DNA from 2 places in the Streptomyces malachitofuscus genome. Region 2 is predicted to be linked to the other one. Evidence: riboswitches for the same ligand, from Rfam matches in the RefSeq annotation. Region 2 holds a riboswitch; the other holds the start of a gene.
The links. Region 2 has a riboswitch for thiamine pyrophosphate ahead of ACZ44S_RS14060 (thiamine ABC transporter substrate-binding protein). Riboswitches for the same ligand answer to the same signal wherever they lie in the genome.

Region 1: it holds a riboswitch for thiamine pyrophosphate, as region 2 does, so the genes downstream of both, thiO (glycine oxidase ThiO) here and ACZ44S_RS14060 (thiamine ABC transporter substrate-binding protein) in region 2, are expected to answer to the same signal.

The regions. Positions count from the first base shown of each region.
Region 1 is NZ_JBVIGA010000020.1:115,391-130,806, forward strand. Features, by position in the region: gene ACZ44S_RS27045 (Rv2175c family DNA-binding protein) at 1-341, opposite strand, end outside; gene ACZ44S_RS27050 (NAD(P)/FAD-dependent oxidoreductase) at 431-1,672, opposite strand; partial or broken gene ACZ44S_RS27055 (avidin-fold protein) at 1,724-2,044, opposite strand; TPP riboswitch at 2,095-2,206, shown strand; gene thiO (glycine oxidase ThiO) at 2,204-3,370, shown strand; gene thiS (sulfur carrier protein ThiS) at 3,367-3,567, shown strand; gene ACZ44S_RS27070 (thiazole synthase) at 3,570-4,364, shown strand; gene pknB (Stk1 family PASTA domain-containing Ser/Thr kinase) at 4,751-6,685, shown strand; gene ACZ44S_RS27080 (deoxyribonuclease IV) at 6,733-7,611, shown strand; gene ACZ44S_RS27085 (sulfite oxidase-like oxidoreductase) at 7,624-8,271, opposite strand; gene bfr (bacterioferritin) at 8,455-8,961, shown strand; gene ACZ44S_RS27095 ((2Fe-2S)-binding protein) at 8,983-9,210, opposite strand; gene ACZ44S_RS27100 (class II 3-deoxy-7-phosphoheptulonate synthase) at 9,374-10,726, opposite strand; gene ACZ44S_RS27105 (trp operon leader peptide) at 10,823-10,879, shown strand; gene ACZ44S_RS27110 (anthranilate synthase family protein) at 11,016-12,896, shown strand; gene ACZ44S_RS27115 (2-hydroxyacid dehydrogenase) at 12,848-13,843, opposite strand; gene ACZ44S_RS27120 (6-phosphofructokinase) at 14,078-15,106, opposite strand; gene ACZ44S_RS27125 (response regulator) at 15,245-15,416, opposite strand, start outside.
Region 2 is NZ_JBVIGA010000008.1:120,945-136,360, forward strand. Features, by position in the region: gene ACZ44S_RS14025 (hypothetical protein) at 1-379, shown strand, start outside; gene ACZ44S_RS14030 (VOC family protein) at 489-896, shown strand; gene ACZ44S_RS14035 (LOG family protein) at 920-2,041, shown strand; gene ACZ44S_RS14040 (LAETG motif-containing sortase-dependent surface protein) at 2,190-2,888, shown strand; gene ACZ44S_RS14045 (maleylpyruvate isomerase family mycothiol-dependent enzyme) at 2,954-3,751, opposite strand; gene ACZ44S_RS14050 (ABC transporter ATP-binding protein) at 3,776-4,795, opposite strand; gene ACZ44S_RS14055 (ABC transporter permease) at 4,796-6,397, opposite strand; gene ACZ44S_RS14060 (thiamine ABC transporter substrate-binding protein) at 6,445-7,530, opposite strand; TPP riboswitch at 7,612-7,717, opposite strand; gene rlmN (dual-specificity RNA methyltransferase RlmN) at 7,753-8,859, opposite strand; gene ACZ44S_RS14070 (phosphatidate cytidylyltransferase) at 9,031-10,155, opposite strand; gene frr (ribosome recycling factor) at 10,155-10,712, opposite strand; gene pyrH (UMP kinase) at 10,833-11,591, opposite strand; gene tsf (translation elongation factor Ts) at 11,782-12,618, opposite strand; gene rpsB (30S ribosomal protein S2) at 12,774-13,658, opposite strand; gene ACZ44S_RS14095 (murein hydrolase activator EnvC family protein) at 13,949-14,542, shown strand; gene ACZ44S_RS14100 (TetR/AcrR family transcriptional regulator) at 14,721-15,278, opposite strand; gene whiG (RNA polymerase sigma factor WhiG) at 15,370-15,416, opposite strand, start outside.

The DNA.
Region 1 (15,416 bases), on a different contig from region 2:
CGCTTCACCTCCGTACCGCGGTTCTCGCCGAGCGCCTGCGCGGGCGTGCCCGGCAGGGTCGGGTCGGGGGTGAAGAGCCACTCCAGCATTTCCTCGACCGTGAAGCCGTCGTCCCGCAGGAGCGTCAGGGTGCCGCTCAGGCCCTTGACCACCTTGTCCCCGTCGATGAAGGCGGCGGGAACGTGCAGCGCGCGGTTCTCACCTCGGCGTACGGCGATGAGCTGGCCCTCCTTGACCAGCTGCCGGACGCGCGTCACCTCGACGCCGAACCGTTCGGCGATGTCGGGGAGAGTGAGCCAGGCGGGGACGAGAGCATCGATCTTTGCGTCAATCTCGGTCACGGGACAAGCCTGCCACCTGCCACTGACAGTCGGAAGTCAGCCCCCGCCACCCGGGCGGACGCGTCGGCCACGCGACGTACGCCCACGGTTCACGCCGTCGCCGACTTCAGGGGCCGGCCGGGGTCGGCGATCAGCTCCGCGTCCATGGCCGTCCCCGCCTCGATGAGCCGGCGCCCCTGTGCCAGGTCCCGGGGCCGCCCCACCGCGAGCAGCGCGACCAGGCGGGAGCCGCGCAGCCAGCACACGCTCCACGCCGGCTCAGCCGGGTCGCCACGCCACACGGTCCGGTCGGCGTCCGCGTGGTGGCCCGCGTACTGGACGAAGCGCCCGAACTGCTCGGACCAGAAGTACGGCACCGGGTCGTACACCGCCGGGGCCCGGCCGGCGGGTACGCCGAGGATGTTCGCGGCGACCGTGCGGGGCCCCTGCAGGGCGTTGTCCCAGTGGTGGACCAGCAGGCGCTCGCCGTAGCGGCCGGACGGGAAGGACGCGCAGTCGCCGACCGCGTACACGTCCGGCACCGAGGTCAGCAGAGCGCGGTCGGCCACGACCTCGCCCCGGGCGCCGAGCTCGACCCCGGAGCCCGCCAGCCAGGCCGTGGCGGGCCGGGCCCCGATGCCGACGACCACCGCACCCGCGGGCAGCCGCGTCCCGTCGTCCAGGACGACCTCACCGGGCTCGACGCGCTCCACGCGCGCGCGGGTGCGCAGGGTGACGCCCGCCTCGGCGTACCAGGCGGTCATGGGGGCGGCCACCTCGGCGGGCAGCACCCCGGCCAGCGGCCGTTCCTCGGCCTCCACGACGGTGACCGCGCAGCCCGCCCCGCGGGCCGCCGTGGCGAACTCCGCGCCGATCCAGCCGGCGCCGACCACCACGATGTCGTGCTGCCGCGCGAGCACCGGCCGCAGGCGTTCGGCGTCGTCCAGGGTGCGCAGCAGATGCACACCGGGGACGCCGTCGGTGCCCGGCAGCCGGACCGGTTCCGCGCCGGTGGCGATCACCAGGACGTCGTAGGGGACGGGCCCGGCTTCCGTGTCCAGCTCGTGGTCCGCGGGACGCAGACCCAGCACCTCGCAGCCGAGGCGCAGTTCGACGCCGAGTTCCTCGAAGTCCACGTCGAAGGCGGAACTCTCGGCCGTGCCGAGCAGGACCGCCTTGGACAACGGCGGCCGGTCGTAGGGCTGGTGGGGCTCCGCGCCGATCAGGGTCACGGTGCCGGTGAAGCCCTGCTCCCGCAGGGCTGCCGCCGTCTGCACACCGGCCATGCCCGCCCCCGCCACCACGACACGCCGCGGCTGGGAACGTCCCGGTTCCTGCGTCTGCTCGCTCACCCGGTCACCTTGGACACCCGGCCCGGCATCGACGGGTTCGAGCTCCTCCACCACACTCGTCCCGCTGCCCGGCTGCGACTCCCACTCCCAGGTCTCCTCCAGCCGCACCCGCCCGTCGGGCAGCTCCACGACGGTCGACACACAGTGCCCCGAGGATGTGGATCCGTCCCGCTTGAGCTGCACGTAACGGAAGTCGAGCCGGTCCCCCGCGCGGGTGCCGACCAGGTGCCCGCGCACGACGTCGCCGCCCGCGTAGTCGGCCCAGATCTCGCCGTCCCGCTCGTGGTAGACGAACCGGGTGCGGGTGCCGACCTGGCCCGGCGCCTGGTCGGCCACGGGGGCGAGGACGAGTCCGTCGAGCGATCGTGCCACGCGGAGGCTCCCTTACAAGCGCGTTGTCCCGAGGGCTAGGGTGGCCAACGTAAAGCACTCGCGGGAGCCCGGACGCACCGGGCTGAGAGGGAGGCTGGCGGCCTCCGACCGTACGAACCTGATCCGGGTCATGCCGGCGAAGGGAGGGGCTGGACGCCCATGTCGCCCACGCGTACCTCAGACGTCCTCGTCGTCGGGGGCGGAATCATCGGACTGGTCACCGCCTGGCGGGCCGCACAGCGCGGTCTCGCCACGACCGTCGTGGACCCCGAGCCGGGCGGCGGCGCCGCCCGGGTGGCCGCCGGGATGCTGGCCGCCGTCACGGAACTGCACTACGGCGAGGAGACCCTGCTCGGTCTGAACCTCGCCTCCGCGCGGCGCTATCCCGATTTCGCGGCCGAGCTGACCGAACTCACCGGCCACGACCTCGGCTACCGCAGGTGCGGCACCCTCGCGGTGGCCCTGGACGCCGACGACCGCGCCCATCTGCGGGAACTGCACGCGCTCCAGCAGCGCTCGGGCCTGGACGCGCAGTGGCTGTCCGGGCGCGAGTGCCGGCGCCTGGAGCCGATGCTCGCGCCGGGGGTGCGCGGCGGGCTGCGGGTGGACGGCGACCACCAGATCGATCCACGCCGGCTGGCGGCCGCCCTCGTCACCGCCTGTGAGCGGGCCGGCGTGACCGTGCACCGCGCGTGGGCCGAGCGGCTCGTCGTCGCGGGTGACCGCGCGACGGGGGTCGTCACCGCCGACGGCGTCGGGCTGGGTGCCGGCCAGGTGGTCCTCGCCGCCGGCAGCCTCAGCGGACGGCTCACGGGCGTCCCGGAGGACGTGCTGCCGCCCGTGCGCCCCGTGAAGGGGCAGGTGCTGCGGCTGACGATGCCCGAACGCCACGGCCCTTTCCTGAGCCGGACCGTGCGGGCTGTCGTGCGCGGCAGCCATGTCTACCTCGTGCCGCGGGAGAACGGCGAGCTGGTGATCGGCGCGACGAGCGAGGAGCTGGGCTGGGACACCACGGTGACCGCGGGCGGCGTGTACACACTGCTGCGCGACGCCCATGAGCTGGTTCCCGGGATCACCGAACTGCCGCTCGTCGACACCCGGGCCGGACTGCGCCCCGGGTCCCCCGACAACGCGCCGCTGCTCGGTCCGACGGAGCTCGAGGGGCTCGTGCTGGCAACCGGCCACTACCGCAACGGTGTGCTGCTGACGCCGGTCACCGGCGACGCCATCGCGGATGTCCTCACCACCGGTGAACTGCCGGAGGAGGCACGTCCCTTCACCCCCCGGCGCTTCGGCGCCGCCGTCCTCACGGAGCAGCCCGCATGAACATCTCCGTCAACGGGGAGCGCCGGCGGATCGAGCCCGGCACGGCCCTGGACACCGTGGTCACCACGCTCACCGCGGCGCCCTCGGGTGTGGCCGCCGCCCTCAACGAAACCGTCGTCCCCCGCGCGCAGTGGCCCACCACCCCCCTCGCGGAGGGGGACCGGGTGGAGGTCCTCACCGCCGTCCAAGGAGGCTGACCATGGCCGACGATCCGTTCGTCCTCGGCGGTACGTCCTTCACGTCCCGTCTGATCATGGGCACGGGAGGGGCGCCGAGCCTCGACGTGCTGGAGCGGGCGCTGGTGGCGTCCGGTACGGAGCTGACGACCGTCGCGATGCGGCGGGTCGACCCCTCGGTGCAGGGGTCCGTGCTGTCGGTGCTGGAGAAGCTCGGGATCCGGGTGCTGCCCAACACCGCGGGGTGCTTCACCGCCGGGGAGGCCGTGCTGACGGCGCGGCTCGCGCGGGAGGCGCTCGGCACGGACCTGGTCAAGCTGGAGGTGATCGCGGACGAGCGGACCCTGCTGCCGGACCCGGTGGAGCTGCTGGACGCGGCGGAGACGCTGGTCGACGACGGGTTCACCGTGCTGCCGTACACGAACGACGATCCGGTGCTGGCGCGGAAGCTGGAGGACGCCGGGTGCGCGGCGGTCATGCCGTTGGGGTCGCCGATCGGGTCCGGACTGGGGATCCGCAACCCGCACAACTTCGAGCTGATCGTGGAGCGGGCGGGGGTGCCGGTGATCCTCGACGCGGGGGCGGGGACGGCGTCCGACGTGGCGCTGGCGATGGAGCTGGGGTGTGCGGGGGTGATGCTGGCGTCGGCCGTGACGCGGGCGCAGGAGCCGGTGGTGATGGCCGCCGCCATGCGGGGGGCGGTGGAGGCAGGGCGGCTCGCGCGGCTGGCGGGGCGGATTCCGCGGCGGTGGTTCGCGACGGCGTCGTCTCCCGCGGAGGGCTTGGCGGTGCTGGATCCGGAGCGGCCGGCGTTCTGACGGTGCCGGAGCTGTGGCCGGGCGGGGGTGGGATCGCTTTCCGGCGCTGCAGGGTGCCTCCCCCACTCTCGGCTTCTCCCCCACCCTCGGCTGCGCTCGGGCGGGGGGACCCCCATGAGCGGGAGGTACCCCCACCGCCCACCCTCCCCCACTCTCGGCTTCTCCCCCACTCTCGACTTCGCTCGAGCGGGAGGTACCCCCATGAGCGGGGACCCCCATCGCCCTGGGGGTACCTCCCAGGCCCTTGAGGCACTGGGGGAGGCACGACTGCCCGCAGCTGCGGCGCGGAGCGCCCACAGTGACAGCGGCGCGACACACGTCACAGGTCCGCTTCAACAGGGGATCAACCGGTCGGGAGTGTCCGTCGTGCCTCGTAGACTCGCTGCGTGGACACGACCCTTCAGGACCCTCTGGTCGGGCAGGTGCTCGACGGCCGCTACCGCGTCGACGCGCGGATCGCGGTCGGCGGGATGGCCACGGTCTACCGGGCCGTGGACACCCGCCTCGACCGGATCCTCGCGCTCAAGGTGATGCACCCCTCGCTCGCCGCCGACGCCTCCTTCGTCGAGCGCTTCATCCGCGAGGCGAAGTCGGTGGCCCGCCTGGCCCACCCGAACGTGGTGCAGGTCTTCGACCAGGGCACCGACGGCGCGTACGTCTACCTGGCGATGGAGTACATCGCCGGCTGCACCCTGCGTGACGTGCTGCGCGAGCGCGGGGCGCTCCAGCCGCGGGCCGCCCTGGACATCCTGGAGCCGGTGCTGGCCGCGCTCGGTGCCGCGCACCGGGCCGGGTTCGTGCACCGGGACATGAAGCCGGAGAACGTGCTGATCGGGGACGACGGCCGGGTCAAGGTCGCCGACTTCGGGCTGGTCCGCGCGGTGGACTCGGTGACGAACACCACGGGCACCGTGCTGGGCACGGTCTCGTACCTGGCCCCGGAGCAGATCGAGCACGGCACCGCCGACCCGCGCGTGGACGTCTACGCCTGCGGGATCCTGCTGTACGAGATGCTGACCGGCGAGAAGCCGCACGACGGCGACTCCCCCGCGATCGTGCTCTACAAGCATCTCCACGACGACGTGCCGCCGCCCTCGGCCGCCGTGCCGGGTATGGCGTACGAGCTGGACGAACTGGTCGCCTCGGCGACCGCGCGCCACCCCGAGGTGCGCCCGCACGACGCGGTGGCGCTGCTCGCGCAGGCCCGCGACACGCGCGGCCGGCTGGGTGACGAGCAGCTCGACGCGGTGCCGCCGCAGGCGCTGATGTCGGAGCACGACGGCCATGACAACGCGGACGACCGTACGAGCGTCATCCCGCGCGCGCTGACGATGCCCCGCCCGCTGCCCGTCAACGAGGACGAGGGCTCTGACCGGGTGCACCACACCAGCCGGTTCCGGTCCCCGCCGCCGCTGCCGCCGAGGCGGCGCACGGCGCTGCGGCGCGGCCCGACGGCGATCGTCGTGGCCGTGCTGCTGGTGCTCGGGCTCGGCGCGGGCGTGTGGTACATCAACTCCGGCCAGTTCACCAAGGTCCCGCCGCTGCTGGCGAAGACCGAGAAGGAGGCCCGGGACCGGCTGGCGGACGCCGGGCTGGACATCGGCGAGGTGAAGGAGACGTACAGCGACACGGTGGAGCGGGGCAAGGTGGTCGCCACCGATCCGAAGGCCGGCGACCGCATCCGCAGCAACGACTCGGTGTCGCTGACGATCTCGAAGGGCCCGCAGACCGTGCGGGTGCCGGACCTGGACGGCTATCCGCTGGACAAGGCGCGGTCGCTGCTGAAGGACGAGGGTCTGGAGCCGGGTATGGCGACCTGGGAGTTCAGCGAGACCGTGCCGGCCGGCTCGGTGATCTCCACGGAGCCGGGCAAGGGCACCGAGGTCCGGGCGGGCTCCGCGGTGGCGCTGACCGTGAGCAAGGGCAGCCCCGTGGACGTGCCCGATGTGACCGGCGACGACCCGGAGGACGCGCGTGCCGAGCTGGAGGAGGCCGGCCTGAAGGTGGAGATCGCCGGCGAGCGGGTCACCTCCGAGTACGACGCGGGCGAGGTGGCCCGGCAGAATCCGGGCTCCGGCAGCCGGGCCGCCGAGGGCGACACCGTGACGCTGACGCTGTCCAAGGGCCCCGAGATGGTCGAGGTGCCGGACGTGGTCGGCGACAGCGTGGACGAGGCCAAGGAGAAGCTGGAGGGCGCCGGGTTCCAGGTGGACGAGGACCGCGGGCTGCTCGGCCTGTTCGGCGACACCGTGAAGGGTCAGTCCGTGGACGGCGGCGACACCGCACCCAAGGGTTCGACGATCACCATCGAGATCCGCTGACGGGAGGGGCCGTCCGGGGACGCGCCCGCGCATGACACCCTTGACGGGTGAAGAGTCACCCGTCCGGCCGCGTCCGCAACCCGATCGGCGGCCATGTGCCCGTGGCCGGCGGTCTGCATTCCGTCGGCCTGTCCTACGCCCGTGAGCTGCGCGCCGAGACCGTGCAGGTCTTCGTCGCCAATCCGCGCGGCTGGGCCACCCCGGCCGGCAACCCCAGGCAGGACGAGGCGTTCCGCGCGGCCTGCGCCGCCGAGTCGATCCCGGCGTACGTGCACGCCCCGTATCTGATCAACTTCGGTTCGCACACCGAGGCGACCGTGGAGCGGTCCGTGGAGTCGCTGCGGCACTCGCTGCGGCGCGGGCGGGAGATCGGCGCGCTGGGCGTGGTGGTCCACACGGGCAGCGCGACCGGCGGACGTGAGCGGTCGGTGGCGCTGAGGCAGGTGCGGGAGCGGATGCTGCCGCTGCTCGAGGAGCTCACCCAGGACGACGATCCGTTCCTGCTGCTGGAGTCGACCGCGGGCCAGGGCTCCTCGCTGTGCTCACGGACCTGGGACTTCGGGCCGTACTTCGAGGCGCTGGACGCCCATCCGAAGCTGGGGGTCTGCCTGGACACCTGCCATGTCTTCGCGGCCGGGCACGATCTGACCGGGCCGGACGGAATGCGTCAGACGCTGGATCTGCTGGTGGAGACCGTCGGCGAGGGGCGGCTGAAGCTGATCCACGCCAACGACTCCATGGATGTGGTGGGCGCCCACAAGGACCGCCACGCGAACATCGGCGCCGGACACATCGGCGAGGACCCGTTCCGGGCGCTGATGACGCACCCGGCGACCGAGGGCGTACCGCTGGTCATCGAGACGCCCGGCGGCAAGGAGGGACACGCGGCGGACGTGGAGCGGCTGAAGAAGCTCCGGGACGCCTGAGGCGCCCGGCGGTCAGAGCTCGGGGCCGTCGCCGGGTCCCTCCTGGTAGGAGTAGCGCTGTTCCTTCCAGGGGTCGCCGAGGTTGTGGTAGCCGCGTTCCTCCCAGAAGCCACGCCGGTCCGTGGTCATGTACTCCACGCCGCGCACCCATTTGGGGCCCTTCCAGGCGTACAGATGGGGGACGATGAGCCGCAGCGGGAAGCCGTGCTCGGCGGTCAGCAGCTCGCCGTCCTTGTGGGTGGCGAAGAGGGCACGCGAGGACATGAAGTCGGCGAGCCGGAGGTTGGAGCTGAATCCGTACTCCGCCCACACCATCACATGGGTGACGTCGGGTGCGGGCGGGGCGAGGTCGACGACGGTGCGTGCCGGGATGCCGCCCCACTCGGCGCCGACCATGCTGAACTTGGTGACGCAGTGCAGATCGGCCACGACGGTGGCGTACGGCAGGGCCGTGAACTCCTCGTGGTTCCAGCAGTGCTTCTCACCGTCGGCGGTGGCGCCGAAGACCCGGAACTCCCACCGCTCGGGCCGGAACTTGGGGACCGGCCCGTAGTGCGTGACCGGCCAGCCCTTCTGCAGTCGCTGCCCCGGCGGGAGCTCGAACCGCGCCGCTCCTTCTGATGCGCGCTCCCCCGATTCGCGTTCCGCCGGCTGACCCATGTCTCCATCCTGACAGACCGGGGGTGATGCCCCTGAACCGGGCCAGGAACAATCGGGCAATCAAACACAGAAACGACTAAGCATGTACTTACTTACTAAGTCAAGACTTACTGGACGATCTTCCTCGCCGGTGCAATCATGCGGCCCAACCTGCCAGTTCCCCGCGCGGAAGGAGCCCATGCGATGCAGGGCGACCCCGAGGTCATCGAATTCCTCAACGAGCAGCTGACCGCCGAGCTCACGGCGATCAACCAGTACTTCCTGCACTCGAAGCTGCAGGACCACAAGGGCTGGACGAAACTCGCCGAGTACACGCGCGCCGAGTCCTTCGACGAGATGCGGCACGCGGAGCTGCTCACCGACCGCATCCTGCTGCTCGACGGCCTGCCGAACTACCAGCGGCTGTTCCACGTCCGGGTCGGGCAGACCGTCACCGAGATGTTCCAGGCCGACCGGGAGATCGAGGTGGAGGCGATCGACCGGCTGCGCCGCGGCGTGGAGGTCATGCGCAACAAGGGCGACATCACGTCGGCCAACGTCTTCGAGGCGATCCTGGCCGACGAGGAGCACCACATCGACTATCTGGACACCCAGCTGGAACTGATCGAGAAGCTGGGCGAGGCGCTCTACCTGTCGACGGTCATCGAGCAGTCCCAGCCCGACGCCTCGGGCCCGGGCACGACGCACTGACCGACGGCCCCCGGGACGCGCTCAGGCGGCTTCCGGAAGCTCCGTGGTGAGCGGCGGCTCGCCCTGGTCGATCAGTTGCCGACGGGGGCACGCGCCGCGGCCGAGCAGCGCCTGGATGCGCCGTACGCAGCCGCCGCAGTCGGTGCCGGCCTTGCAGGCGGAGGCGATCTGCCGGGGCGTGCACGCTCCGGCCTCCGCGTGCCCCTTCACCTGTTCCTCGGTCACGCCGAAGCAACTGCAGACGAACACGCGGGTCACCTCCCGACGAAGTGCTGGGTCGAGCCGTACCGACCCCTGATCGGTGAGGCTAACCTAACCTTACCCGGCACCCGAAGACACAAAAAAGGGGGGTGGGGCGGCATCCTGTGTGATACACGCCCCACCCCGTCCGCCGTGCCACCGGCCGGTTCCGCTACTGGTCGCGGTACATCTCCGCGACGAGGAACGCGAGGTCCAGCGACTGGCTGCGGTTGAGCCGCGGGTCGCAGGCCGTCTCGTAGCGCTGGTGCAGATCGTCGACGAAGATCTCGTCGCCGCCGCCGACGCACTCGGTGACGTCGTCGCCCGTGAGCTCCACATGGATGCCGCCCGGGTGGGTGCCGAGCTCCTTGTGGACCTCGAAGAAGCCCTTCACCTCGTCGAGCACGTCGTCGAAGCGGCGGGTCTTGTGGCCGGAGGCCGCCTCGAAGGTGTTGCCGTGCATCGGGTCGGTCACCCAGGCCACGGCGGCACCGGACGCGGTGACCTTCTCGACCAGCTCGGGGAGCTTGTCACGGATCTTGTCCGCGCCCATCCGGACGATGAAGGTCAGCCGGCCGGGCTCACGCTCGGGGTCGAGGCGCTCGATGTACTGCAGCGCCTCCTCGGCCGTCGTGCTCGGGCCGAGCTTGATGCCGATCGGGTTGCGGATCCGGGACGCGAACTCGATGTGCGCGTGGTCCAGCTGCCGGGTGCGCTCACCGATCCACACCATGTGCCCGGAGACGTCGTACAGATGTCCGGTGCGCGAGTCGACGCGGGTGAGCGCGGACTCGTAGTCGAGCAGCAGCGCCTCGTGCGAGGAGAAGAACTCGACGGTCTTGAACTCCTCCGGCTCCGCGCCGCAGGCCTGCATGAAGTTCAGCGCCTGGTCGATCTCCCGGGCCAGCTGCTCGTAGCGCTGGCCGGACGGGGACGACTTCACGAAGTCCTGGTTCCAGGCGTGCACCTGGCGCAGGTCGGCGTACCCGCCGGTGGTGAAGGCGCGCACCAGGTTCAGCGTGGACGCCGACGCGTGGTACATGCGCTTCAGCCGCTCGGGGTCCGGGACCCGGGCCTCCTCGGTGAAGTCGAACCCGTTGACGGAGTCGCCCCGGTAGGTGGGCAGCGTCACGCCGTCGCGGGTCTCGGTGGGCTTGGAGCGCGGCTTGGAGTACTGCCCGGCGATCCGGCCCACCTTCACCACGGGCACGGAGGCGGCGTACGTGAGCACGGCGCCCATCTGGAGCAGCGTCTTCAGCTTGTTGCGGATGTGGTCGGCGGACACCGCGTCGAAGGCCTCGGCGCAGTCGCCGCCCTGGAGGAGGAACGCCTCTCCCTTGGCGACGGCCGCCATCCGGGCGCGCAGCTGGTCGCACTCGCCCGCGAAGACGAGCGGCGGATACGACTCGAGGTCCGCGATCACTGCGCGCAGAGCCTCGGCGTCGGGGTACTCGGGCTGCTGCGCCGCGGGCAGGTTTCGCCAGGTGTTGCCAGCGCTCGCGCTGGTCTTAGCGTTCACGGTCACGGAACCCACATTACGGGGTCGGATCGGTCGTCCATCCCGGCGCTCAACAAATGAGACAAGGGCCGCATCGGTCCGAGATGCGCTAGTGTCGGGGCCATGTTCGCGCACTCGACCCGCACCTGGTGGTGGACCGCTCTCCCGGCGGCCCACTGACTGCGCGTACGCACAGACTTCGCGAAGGCCGCCCGAGGGGCGGCCTTCGGTGTTTCCCGGGGTCGTTCCTCCGACGGTCGTGACAGCCCGCTCCGACCGCCCGCTCATGACCGAGACGAAACGAGGAACGCCCCCCATGGACCTGGCACAGCTTCCCCACGACGACCGCCCCTTCGCCCTGCTGCGCCGCCGCACCCCGGGGCACGACCACGAGGTGGTCGAGCTGCTGATCGGACCGGTCACCGACCGGGAGCGCCTGGCCGACCTGCCCGACGAGGGGCTGGCGCTCGTCCCCTTCCGGCAGATCCGCGAGCGCGGCTTCGACGTCCGTGACGACGGCACCCCGCTGCTGGTGCTGACGCCCGAGGAGCGCCACGAGATCCCGCTCGCCGAGGCCCTCGACCGGCTCCCCGCCCACGACGTCCGCGTCGAGGGCGGCGGCTTCGACGTCGGCGACGAGGAGTACGCGCGGATCGTCGGGCGGGTCCTCGACGAGGAGATCGGCCGGGGCGAGGGCGCCAACTTCGTGATCCGGCGGACCTACGAGGGCGAGATCCCCGGGTTCGGGCGGGCCGACGCGCTGGCGCTGTTCCGGCGGCTCCTGGAAGGCGAGCGGGGCGCGTACTGGACGTTCGTCGTGCACACCGGGGAGCGGACCCTGGTCGGGGCCAGCCCCGAGGTGCACGTGAGGGCGTCCGGCGGGACGGTCGTGATGAACCCGATCAGCGGGACGTACCGCTATCCGGCCGAGGGGCCGACCCCCGAGCACCTGCTGGACTTCCTCGCCGACGGCAAGGAGATCGAGGAGCTGTCGATGGTCGTCGACGAGGAGCTCAAGATGATGTGCACCGTCGGCGACATGGGCGGGGTCGTGATCGGCCCCCGCCTCAAGGAGATGGCGCACCTCGCGCACACCGAGTACGAACTGCGCGGCCGGAGCTCGCTGGATGTGCGCGAGGTGCTGCGCGAGACGATGTTCGCGGCGACCGTCACCGGGTCGCCGGTGCAGAACGCCTGCCGGGTGATCGAGCGGCACGAGACCGGCGGACGGCGCTACTACGCGGGCGCGCTCGCCCTCATCGGCCGCGACGAGGGCGGCGCCCAGACCCTGGACTCCCCCATCCTGATCCGCACCGCCGACATCGACGCGGACGGGCGGCTGCGGGTGCCGGTCGGGGCCACGCTGGTGCGCGGCTCCGACCCGGCGGGCGAGGTGGCGGAGACCCACGCCAAGGCGGCCGGGGTGCTGGCCGCGCTGGGCGTGCGCCCGGGACGGCCGCGCGCGGAGTCCGTACGGCCGGGGCTCGCCGACGACCCGCGGGTGCGGGCGGCGCTGGACGGGCGCCGGGCCTCGCTGGCCCCGTTCTGGCTGCGGATGCAGGAGCGGTCCGACACGCTGACCGGTCATGCGCTGGTCGTCGACGGGGAGGACACCTTCACCGCGATGCTCGCCCACGTGCTGCGCGCCGCCGGTCTGGAGGTGACCGTGCGCCGGTACGACGAGCCGGGCCTGCGGGAGACGGTGCTCGCACACGAGGGGCCGCTGGTGCTGGGTCCCGGGCCGGGCGACCCCTCCGACACGGCCGACCCGAAGATGCGGTTCCTGCGCGCGCTGACCGCCGAGGTCGTCGGCGGCAACCGGCACGGCGTCCTCGGCGTCTGCCTCGGCCACGAGCTGATCGCGGCCGAGCTGGGCCTGGAGATCGTACGCAAGGAGGTGCCGTACCAGGGGGCGCAGACGGAGGTCGATCTGTTCGGGCGGCCGGAGACGGTCGGCTTCTACAACAGCTTCGTGGCGCACTGCGGCGAGGACGCCGCGCGGGAACTGGCCGCACACGGCGTCGAGGTGAGCCGCGCCGCCAACGGCGAGGTGCACGCGCTGCGGGGCGCGGGGTTCGCGTCGCTGCAGTTCCATCCCGAGTCGGTGCTGACCCTGAACGGCGCGGCGGTCGTGCGGGAGCTGATGGGTCAGCTGCGCGGCACCAGCACGTTCTCGGAGCGGCGGCCGGCGGTGTAGTCGAGGACGTTGCTCACCGTCGTCTCGACGATCTGCCCGACGGCGTCCTCGGTGTAGTACGCCTGGTGGGAGGTCACGAGGACGTTCGGGAAGGTGACCAGGCGGGCCAGGGTGTCGTCGTCGACGGCCTCCAGCGACTTGTCGAGGAAGAACAGGCCCGCCTCCGCCTCGTACACGTCCAGGCCGACGCCCGTGAAGCGGCCCTCGCGCAGTTCGGCGACGAGGGCCGCGGTGTCGATGAGACCGCCCCGGCTGGAGTTCACCAGGATCGCGTCGTCCCGCATGGTCTTCAGGGCGGCGGCGTCGATGAGGTGCTGGGTGGCGGGCAGCAGCGGGACGTGCAGACTGACCAGGTCGGACTCGGCGAGGAGCTGGTCCTTGGGGACGTAGGTCATGCCGAGGTCCCGGCAGGCGGGGTTCTCGGCGACGTCCCAGCCCAGGAGGCGCATGCCGAAGCCGTGGGCGATCCGGGCGAACGCCTCGCCGATCTTGCCGGTGCCGAGGATGCCCACGGTGCGGCCGTGCATGTCGCGGCCCATCAGTCCGTCGAGCCGGAAGTCGAAGTCGCGGGTGCGGATGGCGGCGCGGACGACGCGGCGGTTGACCGCCATCGCGAGGGTCCAGGCGAACTCGGCGACCGAGTGGGGCGAGTAGTACGAGACCCGGGCGATCGTCAGGCCGAGCCGCTCGGCGACCTCCAGGTCGATGTTGTTGAAACCGGTGGAGCGTTGGGCGACCATCCGGGTGCCGCCGGCCGCGAGATCGGAGAGCACCTCGGCGCCGAGGTCGCAGTTGACGCTGGTGGAGACGATCTCGTGGCCGGCGGCGATGGGGGCGGTGTCCGTGTTGAGGAAGACGTCCACGGCGTGCACGTGGTGGTGGCCCTCGAAGGCTCGCTGCACCAGGGGCCTCTCGTCTGCTTGTACGCCGAACGCGAGGATCTCCACGGGGTCCCTCCGGGGTTGTGCCGGGTTTGCTGCCTTACCGGCGAATATACGGGGGACTTGGTGGGGGTGCCTGGGCCGAACGGGGCAGTGTCCGGGGCCGCCGCTCCCGCGGGCACCCGTGCCTCCCCCAGTGCCTCAAGGGCCTGGGGGAGGCACGGGTGGGCGCGACGGCGCCCCGTCGGCGCCGGGCTGCGCGAACACCCCCGCCCAGCACCGAGTCGGTCAACGTGGGAGTCAGCCGAAGAAGACACCCACCTCTGCGTAGAGGTCCGGTTTCACCGTCTTCAGCTGGGCCGTGGCCGCCGCGATCGGCACCCGCACGATGTCCGTGCCGCTCAGCGCGACCATCCTGCCGAAGTCCCCGTCGCGGACGCAGTCGACGGCGTGCAGCCCGAAGCGGGTGGCCAGCCAGCGGTCGAAGGCGCTGGGCGTGCCGCCCCGCTGGACGTGCCCGAGCACGGTGGTGCGGGCCTCGTTGCCGGTGCGTTTCTCGATCTGCTTGGCGAGCCATTCGCCGACCCCGGAGAGCCGGACGTGTCCGAAGGAGTCCAGCGACTGGTCCTTGAGCACCATGTCGCCGTCCCTCGGCACGGCCCCCTCGGCGACGACCACGATCGGCGCGTACGAGGCGCGGAACCGGGACGTCACCCAGGCGCACACCTCGTCGACGTCGAAGGGGTGCTCGGGGATGAGGATGACGTTGGCACCGCCGGCCAGTCCCGAGTGGAGGGCGATCCAGCCCGCGTGACGCCCCATCACATCCACCACCAGGACCCGCATGTGCGACTCCGCGGTGGTGTGCAGCCGGTCGATGGCCTCGGTGGCGATACCGACGGCGGTGTCGAAGCCGAAGGTGTAGTCGGTGGCGGAGAGGTCGTTGTCGATGGTCTTGGGCACGCCCACGCACGGAATGCCGTACGCGTCGTGGAGGTGGGTGGCGACGCCGAGGGTGTCCTCGCCGCCGATGGTGATGAGGGCGTCCACACCGAGTGCGGCGAGGTTGTCCTTGATCCGCCGGATGCCGTCCTCCTCGTTCAGCGGATTGGTCCGGGAGGAGCCGAGGATCGTGCCGCCGCGGGGCAGGATGCCGCGCACGGCGGGGATGTCGAGGGGGACGGTGTGCCCGTCGAGGAGGCCGCGCCAGCCGTCCCGGAATCCGGTGAAGTCGTAGCCGTACTCCTGGACGCCCTTGCGGACGATGGCCCGGATGACGGCGTTGAGCCCGGGGCAGTCGCCGCCTCCGGTCAGTACTCCGACCCGCATGTGGAAGAGTCCCTTCGCCATGGTTGCCGACATGCCGTTCGTTCCCACCTGGCACGGTAAGGGTGATCCGGGTCACATCGACATGGTCGGCGCGGTCAATTCCTGTACGGGCGGAGGATGTTGGGTCGGGCCTCGGGGCTACGCGTCGTCCAGGCCGCGCTCTATGGCGTAGCGGACGAGCTCCACGCGGTTGTGCAGCTGCAGCTTGCCGAGGGTGTTCTGGACGTGGTTCTGCACGGTGCGGTGGGAGATGACGAGCCGTTCGGCGATCTGCTTGTAGCTCAGCCCCTTGGCGACCAGGCGCAGCACC
Region 2 (15,416 bases):
GGGCGCGCTGCGGCTGCTCGCCGGGCGGGTGCTCATGACGGAGGCCACGCGCATCGGCCGGCCGCTGGGCGTGGTCTGCGCGGTCATGTCGGCCGCGTACGCCATGGCCTCACTGCACGACGGCGAGGACGCGTCATCCGGCCCGCTCGTCGCGCTCGGGGTGCTGCTGGTGGCGGGCTGCACGGTGGCGACCCTGCTGACGGCCGCCGTCGAGGCGAAGCAGGCCCGCTCCGACACCACCGCCGAACTCCGGCGCATCGGCGCGCCCGTGGCGACGCTGCGCCGGGCGGCCGCGCTCCGCGCGGGCGTGCTGCTCGCCCTGTTCGGCCCGTTGTCGCTGGTCGTCGCCGAGCTGTCGGCGTGGCCGCTGGCCGGCTGAGGGCCTGCGGGAAACTGATCGGAAAAGATCTCCGCGGGCCGATGAGTTTCGCCCGGGCGGCCTGTCTACCCTCACGAACGCTACGGAACCGATTGGGAGAGACCCCGCCATGTACCAGCAGATGATCTTCGTGAACCTGCCCGTCAACGACCTCGACGCCTCGAAGACGTTCTTCACGGAGCTGGGCTACTCGATCAACGCGCAGTTCAGCGACGAGACCGCCGCCTCGGTCGTGATCAGCGACACCATCGTGGCGATGCTGCTGACCCGCCAGAAGTACGCGGAGTTCACGAAGAAGGAGATCGCGGACGCGACGAAGAGCAGCGAGGTGCTGATCGCACTGAGCGCCGAGAGCCGCGAGAAGGTCGACGAGCTGGTGGACAAGGCCCTGGCGGCGGGCGGGACGGTCGCCGGCGAGACCCAGGACCACGGCTTCATGTACGGCCGCTCCTTCGACGACCTCGACGGCCACACCTGGGAGGTCGTGTGGATGGACCCGGCGGCCGTCGAGGGCTGAGCCACAGGACCTAGCATGGGCGGGTGCAGACCAGTCCCGCCCATGCCGTCCATCACGGGGACCGCGAGATCGAGACGCTCGAGGAGTTCGACGCGATCGTCTCGTCGCGCGGCACGCTCTCCGGGTTCCGTGTCCAGGCCGTCGATCTGACCGACCGGACCCGGGAGTTGCTCACCACCGACACCGCCGAGGCGGTGTTCCTCGGCTGCCGGATGCGTCCGGACGCGGCGGAGAAGCTCCGTGCCGACGGCGCCCTGGTGCTGCCTCCGGTCCCGGGCCTGCCCTTCGACCCCTACCGGGGGCATCTCTACACACCCGGTGACCTGTTCGCCTCGCTCGACAAGGGCTATGAGGCGACTTCGGACGCGCTGGCCTACGCCTGGTTCCAGCGGACCAAGGCGGACGGCGACATCCTCGCCTCCATGCTCCGCGCGGTGCACGACGACTCCATGTCCGACGCCCTCGACGAACTCCTGCGCGGAGCACGGGTCGTGGGGGTGATGGGCGGTCACGCGATGGCCCGCGGCACCGAGCAGTTCCTGGGTGCCGCCCGGCTCGGACGGGCGCTGACCCACGCCGGTTTCACGGTGGCCACGGGCGGCGGCCCGGGCGCGATGGAGGCGGCGAACCTCGGCGCCTACGCGGCCCCCTACGACGAGTCGGTGCTGGACGAGGCCTGCCGACTGCTCGCGGCCGCGCCCTCGTTCACGCCGTCGGTCACCGACTGGGCGCGCGCCGCCTTCGAGGTGCGCACCCGCTGGCCGAAGGGCAACCACTCGGTCGGGATCCCCACCTGGTTCTACGGTCACGAGCCGCCCAACGCCTTCGCGTCCCACATCGCGAAGTACTTCGCCAACGCCACGCGTGAGGACGGGCTGCTGGCCCGCTGCAACGCGGGCGTGGTCTTCCTGCCGGGCGCCGCCGGCACCGTGCAGGAGATCTTCGACAACGCGACACCGAACTACTACGAGTCGCGCGGTGAACCCACGCCCATGGTGCTGGTGAACCGGGCGCACTGGACGGAGAAGCTGCCGGCCTGGCCGCTGCTGCAATCCCTCGCCCGGGAGCGTTCGATGGACGCGCGGATCGCCCTGGTGGACCGGATCGAAGACGCTCCGGAGGCGTTGAAACATCTGGGCGGTTAACGAAAGGGCAAAGCCCGGGCCTGCTGTCGGCATATGCGTTGACACTACTTATGCGGCGCTTATAGACCTGGGAGCCACATGGAAGTGCTGATGCTCCGTCAACACTCCCTCAACCCCCCGCATTTGCGCATCCCCGTAAAGGACAAACGTGGCAGTTCTGTCCGTATCCCGCCATACCGTCGCGCGCTCCGTGCGCGCCCTCGGTGTCGCCTCCGCGTCCGCCGCGCTCGCGCTCGGCGTTGCCGGCAGCGCGGCGGCCTGCAACATCAACGAGTTCTCGGCCGAGGCCGAGTGTGTCGGCGACAACGGTGTCATCACCGTCACCGACGTCGACCCGACCGGCGTCCCCGCCACCGTCACCGTGTTCCTGCAGAACAACGGCGCCGACATCAAGAAGGTCGGCGAGCAGGTGGTCAAGGGCACCCGTGAGGGCACCACCATCACCTTCGAGGAGGACTGGAAGCCGAACGCCGAGTACCGCATCCACGTCAAGGCGACGCCCTACGTCGACGAGGACATCAAGCCGAACCTGACCACCCCGGCGACGTCCTGCAAGAAGACGGAGGAGGAGCCCCCGGCTCCGGCGCCCTCGACCCCTTCGGAGAACCCCTCGGCCCCGGCCGAGGAGCCCGGCTCCCCGACCCCGTCGGCGTCTCGGAGCGAGAGCACCCCTCCGGCGGACACCTCGAGCAACGCGCCGTCCCCGGCCGGTGAGTCCAACCTCGCCGAGACGGGCGCCGACTCCAACACCGGCCTGATCGCCGGCATCGCGGCCGCCCTGGTCGCGATCGGCGGTGGCGCGGTCTTCTTCGGCATGCGCCGCCGAGGGGCGAACAGCGACCGCTGACCCCGCACCGGCACAGGAGTGGCCCGTACCCCGCCGGGGACGGGCCGCTTCGTCGTTTTGGACGCTCAGCCGAACGTCGCCCGCTCCAGCCAGAACTCCAGCAGCTCCCGGTCGCCGAGCACCTGCAGGTCCGGCGCGTCGAGCGGCACCCGGCGGTAGAAGGCCAGAAGCACCGCGGTGAGCGGTCCGCGCAGGGCGACCGTGGCCTTCTCATGGCCCCGGTGCCAGGAGACGCCCTCCTCGGTGAGTTCGATCAGCCACTCCGCGCCGGTGTCCGCCCCGGTGTCCGTGGCGTGCAGATGGATGGTGCGCCGGGGCCCGCGCAGCTCGTGCACCGAGTCCTCGGGATCCGTCCGCTGCGCCCACTCGACGATCTCCAGCCACTCGTCGATCGCGTCGGCGGCGGCCTCGGGCGCGACCTCGAAGGGCAGTCCCGCGGCGAGGGCCGCGTCCGCGCGATGGACGATCAGCTCGTGCGTCATACGGCGGGCCCAGAACCCGGCGTTGCGGATGTCCGCCCAGCTCCACACCTTCGCGTCGGGCCCGGCCGTCCGCAGGTCGCCGACGATCAGCTCGCCGGACTCCGCCAGCCACGCGTCCAGCGCGCCGCGGTCGCCCCACTCCCCCGGCCCGTCGTATCCGGGCACCCGCTCCTCGGGTATCTCGTCCTCGGCCCCGGTGCGCACCATCAGCGCCGCCCAGCGCAGCGAGCCGCCGACGTGCCGTACGAGCTCCTCCAGGGACCACTCGGGGGTGGTCGGCACCGGTGCCGACAGATCGGCGCCGGACGTCACCACGGTCCGCAGCAGCGCCACTTGACCGGCGATCTCGCGGCAGTAACGGTCGTACGCGAGTTGAGTCATGACGCACACCCTAGGCAGCCGCGGTCACCCCAGCACGGCGATTTCCGCCTCGTCGAACTCCACTCCGACCTCGTCCCCGACCTCCGGCGCGGCCCTCAGCGCACAGGCCGCCTCCAGCCGGGGCGCGTCCTCGGGCTGGAGGTGCACGGCGACATGGGTGCCCCGGAAGGTACGCGCCGCCACGGTGCAGCGCAGCCCCTCCTCGACGGGCACCAGGCGGACACCGGCGGGCCGGACCAGCAGCGTCCGCGTGCCCTGCGGGGCACCGTCCGGCACAGGGACCTTGCCCCAGGGGGTCACGGCGGCCCCGTCCCCGACGGCTGCCTCGACGACGTTCTCGAAACCGAGGAAACGCGCCACGAAGGCGTCGGCCGGCCGCTGCCACACCTCGAGCGGCGTGCCGGACTGGGCGATCCGCCCGTCCCGCATCACCACCACCCGGTCGGCCAGCGCGAACGCCTCGCCCTGATCGTGGGTCACGGCGAGCACGGTCGTGCCCAGCCTGCCGAACAGCTCGCGCAGTTCGACGACGAGCCGTTCCCTGAGCGACCGGTCGAGCTGTCCGAGCGGCTCGTCCAGCATCAGCAGCCGGGGACTGGGAGCCAGGGCACGGGCCAGCGCGACGCGCTGCTGCTCGCCCCCGGACAGCGCGGCGACGGCCCGCCCTGCCGCCCCGGGCAGACCCACCAGGTCCAGCAGCTCCGCCACGCGCTCCGCCTGCCGGGCGCGTGACGCGCCGTGCATCCGCAGCCCGAACGCGACGTTGCCGCCCACGTCCCGCTGCGGGAAGAGCTGGTGGTCCTGGAACATCAGCCCCACCCCGCGCCGGTGCGCGGGCACGCCCGACTGGTCGTGTCCGTCGAGCAGGATCCGCCCGGCGTCGAGGGGCTGCAGACCCGCGACCGCCCGCAGCAGCGTCGACTTGCCGCTGCCGCTGGGCCCGAGCACACACACGATCTCCTGCTCGGCGACCTCCAGGTCGACGGCGTCCAGCACCGCCCGCCCGCCGAAGCGGACGGTCGCGGCCCGAAGGCTCAGCAGCATCTAGAACTCCCCGGTCCGGTCGGTCCGCAGCCGCTCCAGCACCAGCAGCGCCACCGCGCACACGATCATCAGAATCGTCGACAGGGCCATCGCCTGGCCGTAGTTGAGGTCTCCGGGCCGCCCGAGCAGCCGCGCCACGGCCACCGGCAGCGTGGGGTTCTCCGGCCGCGCGATGAACACCGTCGCCCCGAACTCCCCCAGCGACACCGCGAAGGCGAAGCCGGCCGCGATCAGCAGCGCCCGCCGCACCATCGGCAGGTCCACCTCGCGCCAGGCCCGCCACGGCGACGCCCCGAGCACCGCCGCCGCCTCCCGCAGCCGCACGTCCACGGCCCGCAGCACCGGCAGCATGGTCCGTACGACGAACGGCACCCCCACGAGCGCCTGCGCGAGCGGGACCAGGATCCAGGAGGCCCTGAGGTCCAGCGGCGGCTCGTCGAGGGCGATCAGGAAGCCGAAGCCGACCGTCACCGCCGACACCCCGAGCGGCAGCATCAGCAGGGCGTCGAACCCGCGCACCAGCCGTCCCGCGTCCCGCCGGGTCAGCGCGACGGCCGCGAGGCCGCCGATCACCACGGCGATGGCGGTGGCGGCGAGGGCGTATTGCAGCGAGTTGCCGACCGCCTCGATCGGCGCGACCAGGAACACGCCTCCGTCGTCCTCGGTCAGCGTCCGGTAGTAGCCGAGACCGCCGGCACCGAAAGAACGTTCCACCAGCACCGCGAGCGGCAACAGAAGCAGTACGGCGACGGTGGCGACGACTGCGCCCAGCAGGGCCCACTGCCCGGCGCCGCGCGGCCGGCGGGCGGTCACCGTGGCGTCCACGAGCCGCAGCGCGGTCTCCCGCCGCCGGACGGTCCAGGCGTGCAGGGCGAGGATGGAGCCCACGGCGACGAACTGGATCATCGTCAGGACGGCGGCCGTGGACAGGTCGAAGATCTCGGAGGTCTGCCGGTAGATCTCCACCTCGAGCGTGGAGAAGGTCGGCCCGCCCAGGATCTGCACCACTCCGAAGGAGGTGAAGGTGAACAGGAAGACCATCAGCGCGGCGGCCGCCACGGCGGGCGCGAGCGCGGGCAGGGTGACGGTCCGCCAGGCCGCGAACCGCGAGGCGCCGAGCATCCGTGCGGCCTCCTCCTGCCGCGGGTCGAGCTGGGCCCAGAGACCACCGACCGTGCGCACCACGACGGCGTAGTTGAAGAAGACATGCGCCAGCAGGATCGCCCACACGGTGGTGTCCAGGCGCACGCCCCACAGTGCGTCGAGGAGTCCACCGCGTCCGACCAGCGCCATGAACGCCGTGCCGACGACGACCGTGGGCAGCACGAACGGCACCGTGACCACGGCTCGCAGCACCTGCTTGCCGGGGAAGTCGAAGCGGGCGAACACATAGGCGCCGGGCAGGGCGATCAGCAGGGTGAGCGCGGTGGAGACGAGGGCCTGCCAGGTGGTGAACCACAGGACCTGCCGGACGTCGGACTGGGCCAGCACGTCCCCGATCCGCCCGAGCTGCCAGGTCCCGTCCGTCTTCAGACCGCGCGCGACGATCGCGGCGACGGGATAGGCGAAGAAGACGGCGAAGAACGCGACGGGCACGGCCATCAGACCGAGCCGCGCCGCGTTCCCGCGCCGCCTGGCCGCGGCTCGCGTCACTTCAGTACGAGCGAGGTCCACGACTTGACCCACTGGTCACGGTTCTCGGCGATCTTCGCCGGGTCCATGGTCTCCGGATCCTTCGCCTGCGGCCCGAACTCACTGAACTCCGCGGGCACCGCCGCGTCCTCCAGCACCGGGTACACGAACATGTTGAGCGGCATGTCCTCCTGGAACTGCTTGCCGACCAGGAAGTCGAGCAGCGCCTTGCCGCCCTCGGGGTTCTTCGCGTTGCTCAGCAGTCCGGCGTACTCGACCTGGCGGAAGCAGGTGCCCTCGGCCACGCCGGTGGGCGCGGTCTTCGGCTTGGGGTCGGCGTAGATGACCTCGGCGGGCGGCGAGGAGGCGTACGACACGACGAGCGGGCGATCGGCCTTGGCCTTCTTGCCGCCGGCCGAGCCGGAGAACTCCTCGTTGTAGGCCTGCTCCCAGCCGTCGACGACCTTGACGCCGTTGTTCCGGAGCTTCTTCCAGTAGTCCTGCCAGCCCTCGTCGCCGTACTTCGCGGCCGTGCCGAGCAGGAAGCCCAGGCCGGGTGAGGAGGTGGAGGCGTTCTCGACGACCAGGAGGTCCTTGTACTCGGGCTTGATCAGGTCGTCGAAGGTCTTCGGCGGATTCACGTCGTTCTCGCTGAACCACGCCTTGTCGTAGTTGACGCAGATGTCGCCGGTGTCGACGGGGGTGACCCGGTGCTCGTCCTCGTCGGCCCGGTACTCGGGCAGGACCTTCTCCGCGCCCCGGGCCTCGTACGGCTGGAACAGCCCGTTGTCGAGGGCGCGGGAGAGCAGGGTGTTGTCGACGCCGAAGAAGACGTCGCCCTGGGGATTGTCCTTGGTCAGGACGGCCTTGTTCACGGCCTGTCCCGCGTCGCCGTCCTCGAGGACCTTGAGCTCGTAGCCGGACTGCTTCTCGAAGGCGGCGACGACGTCCTCGGACACGGCCCACGAGTTGTGGCTGACGAGGGTCACGGTCCTGGACCCGCCGCCGTCGCCGCTGCCGCCGTCGTCGGACGACCCGCACGCGGACAGCGTGACCAGCCCCAGCCCGACGGCCAGGACCGTGACCTTCTTGGTGATGCCCACTTGATTCCTCCTGGGGGTGACCAGGAAGAGACGCGGCCCTGCCCGGGACCCCTGGGCGGAGTCCCGGGCAGGGCGCAACAGCTCGAGTGATGACCGATCTCCCTACCCAGAATGACCTGGGCCAGGTTCGGAGGGTCTGCGGCCGGTGCCGCACTCTCAGCGCTGTGGCGCTCCCCTGTCGGAATATGAGGTTGTACTTACCTAGGACTTACTCGGGTCACCTTACCGCTCGCTCGCGGCGAGCTGACCGCACGCCCCGTCGATCTCCTGTCCACGGGTGTCCCGGATCGTCACCGGCACACCATGGGCGGCGATCGCCTCGACGAACGCCTTCTCGTCCTCGGGGCGGGAGGCGGTCCACTTGGAGCCGGGCGTGGGGTTGAGCGGGATGAGGTTGACGTGCACGGGCCGCCCCTTGAGCAGCCGCCCCAGCCGGTCACCGCGCCAGGCCTGGTCGTTGATGTCCCGGATGAGCGCGTACTCGATGGACAGCCGCCGCCCGGACTTGGCCGCGTACTCGAACCCGGCGTCCAGTACCTCGCGCACCTTCCACCGCGTGTTCACCGGGACGAGGGTGTCGCGCAGCTCGTCGTCGGGAGCGTGCAGCGAGATGGCGAGCCGGCACTTGAAGCCCTCGTCGGAGAAGCGGTGGATGGCCGGTACGAGGCCCACGGTGGACACGGTGATCCCCCGCTGCGACAGCCCGAGCCCGTCCGGCTCGGGGTCGGTGAGCCGCCGGACGGCACCCACGACCCGCTTGTAGTTGGCGAGCGGCTCCCCCATGCCCATGAACACGATGTTGCTCAGCCGCGCCGGGCCGCCGGGCACCTCGCCGTCCCGCAGCGCGCGCATCCCGTCCACGATCTGGTGCACGATCTCGGCCGTCGAGAGGTTCCGGTCCAGTCCCGCCTGCCCCGTGGCGCAGAACGGGCAGTTCATACCGCAGCCGGCCTGCGAGCTGATGCACATGGTCACCCGGTCCGGGTAACGCATCAGCACGGACTCGACGAGCGTCCCGTCGAACAGCTTCCACAGCGTCTTGCGGGTCGTCCCCTGGTCGGTCGACAGATGCCGCACGACCGTCATCAGCTCCGGAAGCAGCGCCTCCTGCAGCTTGCCGCGCGCGCCGGCCGGGATGTCGGTCCACTGCTCCGGATCGTGCGCGTACCGCGCGAAGTAGTGCTGCGAGAGCTGCTTGGCACGAAACGCCTTCTCACCGACCGCAACGACCGCCTCCTTGCGCTCGGCGGGCGTGAGATCGGCAAGATGCCGCGGCGGCTTCTTGGCTCCACGGGGGGCGACGAAAGTAAGTTCTCCGGGCTTAGGCATGGCTGTACCAGTGTCGCAGATCGACTCGGGTGGCCCGGCCGGGCTCGGAACGGGCCGGCGGCCCGGACGTTCCCGGGTCTCGCCCGCCCCGTGGAGGGACACCGTCCGCTGCAACGGGATCGGGCCCGCGTCCTGGGAGGACGGGGGCCCGAGCGGTGTGGAGGGGGTGGGTCAGCCGGAGCCCACGAAGAGGACCAGCAGCAGCCACACCACCGGTGCCGTCGGCAGCAGGGAGTCCAGGCGGTCCATGATGCCGCCGTGGCCGGGCAGCAGGGTGCCCATGTCCTTGATGCCCAGGTCGCGTTTGATCATGGACTCGCCGAGGTCGCCCAGGGTGGCGCTGGCCGCGACCGCGAGGCCCAGCAACAGGCCCTGCCACCAGCTGCCGTCGTCGATCAGGAACTGCATGCACAGGGCGCCCGCGACCATCGCGAACGCGATGGCGCCGAGCAGGCCCTCGCGGGTCTTGCCGGGGCTGATCCGCGGGGCGAGCTTGTTCTTGCCGAAGCGCCAGCCGACGGCGTACGCGCCCGTGTCACTGACCACGGTCAGCAGGAGGAAGGTGAGGACGCGCCAGGGACCGTCGTCGGCGGTGAGCATCATCGCGACGAAGGTCGCCAGGAACGGGACGTAGAACGCCGCGAAGACGCCCGCCGTGACGTCCTTGAGGTAGCCCTCGGGCGGCGCCGTCATACGCCAGACGAGCACCGCCAGCGTGGTGAGCGCCATGGTGACCCACGCGCCCTCGGCCCCGCGGGCGTACCCGGCGACGACCATGGCCGCACCGCCGAGCGCGAGCGGGACGAGGGGTGCCTTGACGCCCTTGCGCTCCTCGAGCCGCGTGGTCAGCTCCCACAGGCCGACCACGACGGCGACGGCGACCACCCCGACGAATACGGCCTTGACGACGAACAGCGACGCGACGATCACCGCGCCGAGTCCGACGCCGACGCCTATCGCGGCGCCGAGGTCGCGTCCCGCGCTCTTCTTCTGCGGGGCGGGCGCCGGCTGCGGGGCGTCGGGCATGGGCTCCGGATTCTGCTGCACCTCCCCGGGATGGGGCCGTGCCTGCGGCATCTCGTCTCGGAACAGGGGGCCGCTCAGCCGAGCGGCCCCCCGGTCCGCATCCTGGTCTCCGCCGTGTTCGGGCACGTCGGGCACGATGGGCATGGGGCGAGTCTGCTGCGCGTAGTGCGCATCGTACGCGGGACCCGCCGGGGCAGCCCCCTGGCCGGGCCCGTGGTCGGACGGCCCCCAGTACCCGGTCTGCGGCGGCCCCCAGGAAGAGTCGTTCATCAGACCTCGAGCAGTTCCGCTTCCTTGTGCTTCAGGAGCTCGTCCACCTGGGCGACGTACTTCGCGGTGGTGTCGTCGAGCTCCTTCTCCGCACGGCGGCCCTCGTCCTCGCCGACCTCACCGTCCTTGATCATCTTGTCGATGGCGTCCTTGGCCTTGCGGCGCACGGAACGGATGGAGACCTTGGCGTCCTCACCCTTGCCCTTGGCGACCTTGATGTACTCGCGACGGCGCTCCTCGGTCAGCTCGGGGAACACCACCCGGATGATGTTGCCGTCGTTGCTCGGGTTGACGCCCAGGTCGGAGTCGCGGATCGCCTGCTCGATGTTGCGCAGCGCGCTCTTGTCGAACGGCGTCACCACGGCCATGCGCGGCTCGGGCACGGAGAACGAGGCCAGCTGGTTGATCGGCGTCGGCGCGCCGTAGTAGTCGGCCACGATCTTGTTGAACATCGCCGGGTGCGCACGGCCGGTGCGGATCGCGGCGAAGTCCTCCTTGGCGACCACGACGGCCTTCTCCATCTTCTCCTCGGCCTCGAGGAGGGTCTCTTCGATCACCACTTGCTCCTGCGTGTCTTGAGTAGGCCCGGCTGCGGTTCCTTGTCGGGGCGGCGGCCGGCTGCGTCGCGTCTTCTTCCTGCACGGTTCCCGACCGGCAGGACATTGTCCATCCCCCGGTCAGTTGCGACCGGCGTGGTCACCCACAAGCGTGCCGATCTTCTCACCCTTGACCGCGCGGGCGATATTGCCCTCCTTCAGAAGCTCGAAGACGACGATCGGCAGGCTGTTGTCACGACAGAGCGTGACGGCCGTCGCGTCGGCGACCTTCAGGTCCCGGGTGATGACCTCGCCGTAGCCGAGCGCGTCGAACTTGACGGCGTCGGGGTTGGTCTTGGGGTCGGAGTCGTAGACCCCGTCCACGCCGTTCTTGCCCATGAGCAGCGCCTCGGCGTCGATCTCCAGGGCGCGCTGGGCGGCGGTGGTGTCGGTGGAGAAGTACGGCATGCCCATACCGGCGCCGAAGATGACGACACGGCCCTTCTCCAGGTGGCGTACGGCACGCAGCGGGATGTAGGGCTCGGCGACCTGCCCCATGGTGATGGCGGTCTGCACGCGGCAGTCCACACCTTCCTTCTCCAGGAAGTCCTGGAGGGCGAGGCAGTTCATCACGGTGCCGAGCATGCCCATGTAGTCGGAGCGGGCGCGGTCCATGCCGCGCACCTGGAGCTCGGCGCCGCGGAAGAAGTTGCCGCCGCCGATGACGATCGCGATCTGCGCCCCGTCCCGTACGACGGCCGCGATCTCACGTGCGATGGCGTGCACCACGTCGGGGTCGACACCCAGCCCCCCGCCACCGGAGAAGGCCTCTCCGGACAGCTTCAGCAGAAACCGGCCGCGTACTTTGCCGTCGTCGCTCTTCTCAGCCTTGGTGGTCATCGGGGATCCCGCCTCTTTCGCGTGTTGCACATACGAAGAAGGCCATTGCCGGTGGGGCGTGGTTCGCATCCCATGCGGCAATGGCCTCCTCGTCAGATCTGCTGTCGTCCGGCACGCGCGCGTGCGCGGACGCGTGTCCGAACGACTGCTGTCGACCCTATCGGGGTCGCGCGCCCGTCGCGGTACGGACTCAGATGCCGACCTTGATGCGCGTGAAGCGCTTCAGGGTGACACCGGCCTCCTCCAGGACCTTCTGGACGGACTTCTTGTTGTCGAGCGCGTAGGGCTGGCCGAGCAGCGTGGCGTCCTTGAAGAAGCCGTTGAGGCGACCCTCGACGATCTTCGGCAGGGCGGCCTCGGGCTTGCCCTCGGCGCGGGTGGTCTCCTCGGCGACGCGGCGCTCGGACTCGACGACCTCGGCCGGGACGTCGTCCTTGGAGAGGTACTTCGGCGCGAAGGCGGCGATGTGCTGGGCGACGCCCTTGGCGATCTCGGCGTTGGGCTTGTCCAGCTCGACGAGCACACCGATCTGCGGGGGCAGGTCGGGCATCGTGCGGTGCATGTACGCCGTCACGTAGCCGTCGGCGAACTGCGCGAAGCGGTCCAGGACGATCTTCTCGCCCAGGTTGGCGTTGGCCTCGTCCACGAACGCCTGGACGGTCTTGCCGGCCTCGATCTCGGAGGCGAGCAGGGCCTCGAGGTCGGCCGGGGAGGTCTTGGCGACGTGCTCGGCGATGGCGGTGGCCACGGCCTGGAACTTCTCGCCCTTGGCGACGAAGTCCGTCTCGCACTTCAGCTCGACGAGGACACCGGAGGAGTTGTCGTCGGCGATGATCGAGACCACGGCGCCGTTCTCGGCGGAGCGGCCCTCGCGCTTGGCGACGCCCTTCTGGCCCTTGATGCGGAGCGCCTCGACGGCCTTGTCGACGTTGCCGTCGGCCTCGTCCAGCGCCTTCTTGCAGTCCATCATGCCGGCGCCGGTGAGCTCCCGGAGCTTCTTGACGTCGGCGGCGGTGTAGTTCGCCATGAGTCTGTGAATCTTTCTCGAAGTCTGGAGGTTCGGAGATCTGCGGGTCAGGACCTACCTGAGGGCAGGTCTCCGACTCGCCGCTGACCTACGGGTGAACGGCGGGAGCGGATGAGATGTCACCGCTCCCGCCGTCAACGGCTCTGACGGGGCGGTCAGGCCTGCTCGGCCTCGGCGGCCGGAGCGGCCTCGGCGGCGGGGGCCTCGGCGGGGGCCTCGGCCGGCTTCTCGGCCTCGGCGGCGGCCGGAGCGGCCTCCTCGCCCTTCTTCTCGCCCTCGAGCAGGTCGCGCTCCCACTCGGCCAGCGGCTCGCCGGCGGCCTTCTCGCCCTTGCCCTCGGTGGCGACGCCGCTGCGGGCGATGAGGCCCTCGGCGACGGCGTCGGCGATCACGCGGGTGAGCAGGGTGACGGAGCGGATCGCGTCGTCGTTGCCCGGGATCTTGTAGTCGACCTCGTCGGGGTCGCAGTTGGTGTCGAGGATGGCGACGACCGGGATGTTGAGCTTCCGGGCCTCGCCGACCGCGATGTGCTCCTTCTTGGTGTCCACGATCCAGACGGCGCTGGGCACCTTCTGCATCTCGCGGATACCGCCGAGGGTCTTCTCCAGCTTGGCCTTCTCGCGGGAGAGGACCAGCAGCTCCTTCTTGGTGAGGCCGGAGGCGGCCACGTCCTCGAAGTCGATCTGCTCGAGCTCCTTGAGGCGCTGCAGACGCTTGTAGACGGTCGAGAAGTTGGTGAGCATGCCGCCCAGCCAGCGCTGGTTCACGTAGGGCATGCCGACGCGGGTGGCCTGCTCGGCGATGGCCTCCTGCGCCTGCTTCTTCGTGCCGACGAACATGACCGTGCCGCCGTGGGCCACGGTCTCCTTGACGAACTCGTAGGCGCGGTCGATGTACGACAGCGACTGGAGCAGGTCGATGATGTAGATGCCGTTGCGCTCCGTGAAGATGAAGCGCTTCATCTTCGGGTTCCAACGACGGGTCTGGTGACCGAAGTGGACGCCGCTCTCCAGCAGCTCCCGCATCGTGACGACGGCCATGGCCGTATCTCCTTGAATTTCTCGGTTGTGCCGCGGATGCCGGACGGCTTCCGCGCCTGACGCCCACGACGCGCCGTTGCCGCAAGGACCGAGGGGCGCTGACATCGGGGTGCCGGCCGTGACCGGTCCTGATGTCGGGGCGTGCGAAGTCGACCCGGTGGCCCGGGTCGCCACCAGAAGTGTACGGGACCCGCGAGGCCGCGGGTGACGCCGTTGTCCACAACCCGGCCGGCGGTCCACAGGTCCGGGCGCTGATCACAGGCTCCCGGCACGCTGCGGGCATGCGAACGATGCGATGGATGCGTTGGGCGAGGACGGCCGCACGGCTGGTCCTGCTGATGATCATGACCCTGGCGGCGCTGCTGGTCCCGCCGCCTCCGTCCTGGCCGGCGGCGGCACCGGCGGCCGAGGTCGACGGCACGGCGCCGGCTGTCGGACGGGCGTGGCCGGTGGGGATACGGCCCCGGGTGCTGCGGGGCTGGGAGCCGCCGGCGACGGCGTACGGGCGCGGGCACCGTGGCGTGGACCTGGCGGCGGCGCCGGGGACGCCGGTACGGACGGTGGCGGCGGGCCGGGTCTCCTTCGCGGGCCGGGTGGCCGGGCGGGGCGTCGTCGCGGTGGAACTGGCGGGCACGGGCGATCCCCCGTTGCGCACGACCTTCGAACCGGTCCGCGCGTCGGTGGCCGAGGGCGACGAGGTGACGGCGGGTGAGGCGATCGGCACGGTGGAACCCGGGGGCTCCCACTGCACGGCACCCTGTGTGCACTGGGGACTGCTGCGGGCCGACGTCTATCTGGATCCGCTCACCCTGCTGCCCCCGTGGCTGCTGCACAGGGGCCCGTCGCGACTGCTGCCGGTGCTGGGGATCGCGGTACCCGGATGATCACCGGCGGACGCGTCCGTCGCCCCGCCCACGGGCAGCCGACGCGGGCGGCTGCGCCGGCCTTCACGCGCCGTGGTGGCGTCCTGGGCGGCCCGCTCCGTCCCGGAGAGGCGAGAGGCATGCGTGCGCGCGGCGCAGGGCGCCGCGGAAACGCTGCGTGTCCGGGGTGGGGCGGTCGTCAGCCCCGTACACCTCTGAGGACCATCGTGACCGCTGCCTCGGTGATCGCGTCGGGGTGTTCCGCCGCGCCCAGTTCGATGCGGCGCACGGCGGCGTCGACCACGCCCTGGAGGAGCATGGCCGCGAGGCGGGGCTCGGTGTGGCCCAGGCCTGCCAGGGCGTCGCCGATCATGGCCACGAGACCGCCGTGCGCGGCGCGGATCTTCTCGCGCGCGCCCGCGTCGAGTTCGCTCGCGGAGATCGCGACCACGGCGCGGTGCCGCCGGTCCCCGACCAGTTCCAGCTGCTTGCGGACGTAGGCCTCGATCGTGGCCTCGGCCCCGTCGGCGGCCGCCATCGCCGCCTCGACCTCCGCCGCCCAGACCGGGAAGTCGACCTCGCACAGCTCCTCGACGACAGCGGCCCGCGAGCGGAAGTACTCGTACACGGACGAACGCGCGAGGCCGGTGCGCTCGGCGAGGGCCGGGAAGGTCAGCGCCTCCGTACCGCCCTCGGACAGCAGGGAGCGTGCCGCGTCCAGCAGGGCGGCTCGCTGCATCGACCGGTGCTCGGCCACGGAGGCCGCTCGAATCCTTGGCACGTCAACCACTTTACGGAGGCACGGCCCGCGGCGGCCAGAGGATCGGCCGGCTCTCCGCCGGACGGGCTCAGCGGCCGAAGCTCGCCAGCTTCGCGCGCAGCTGGAGCACGGACT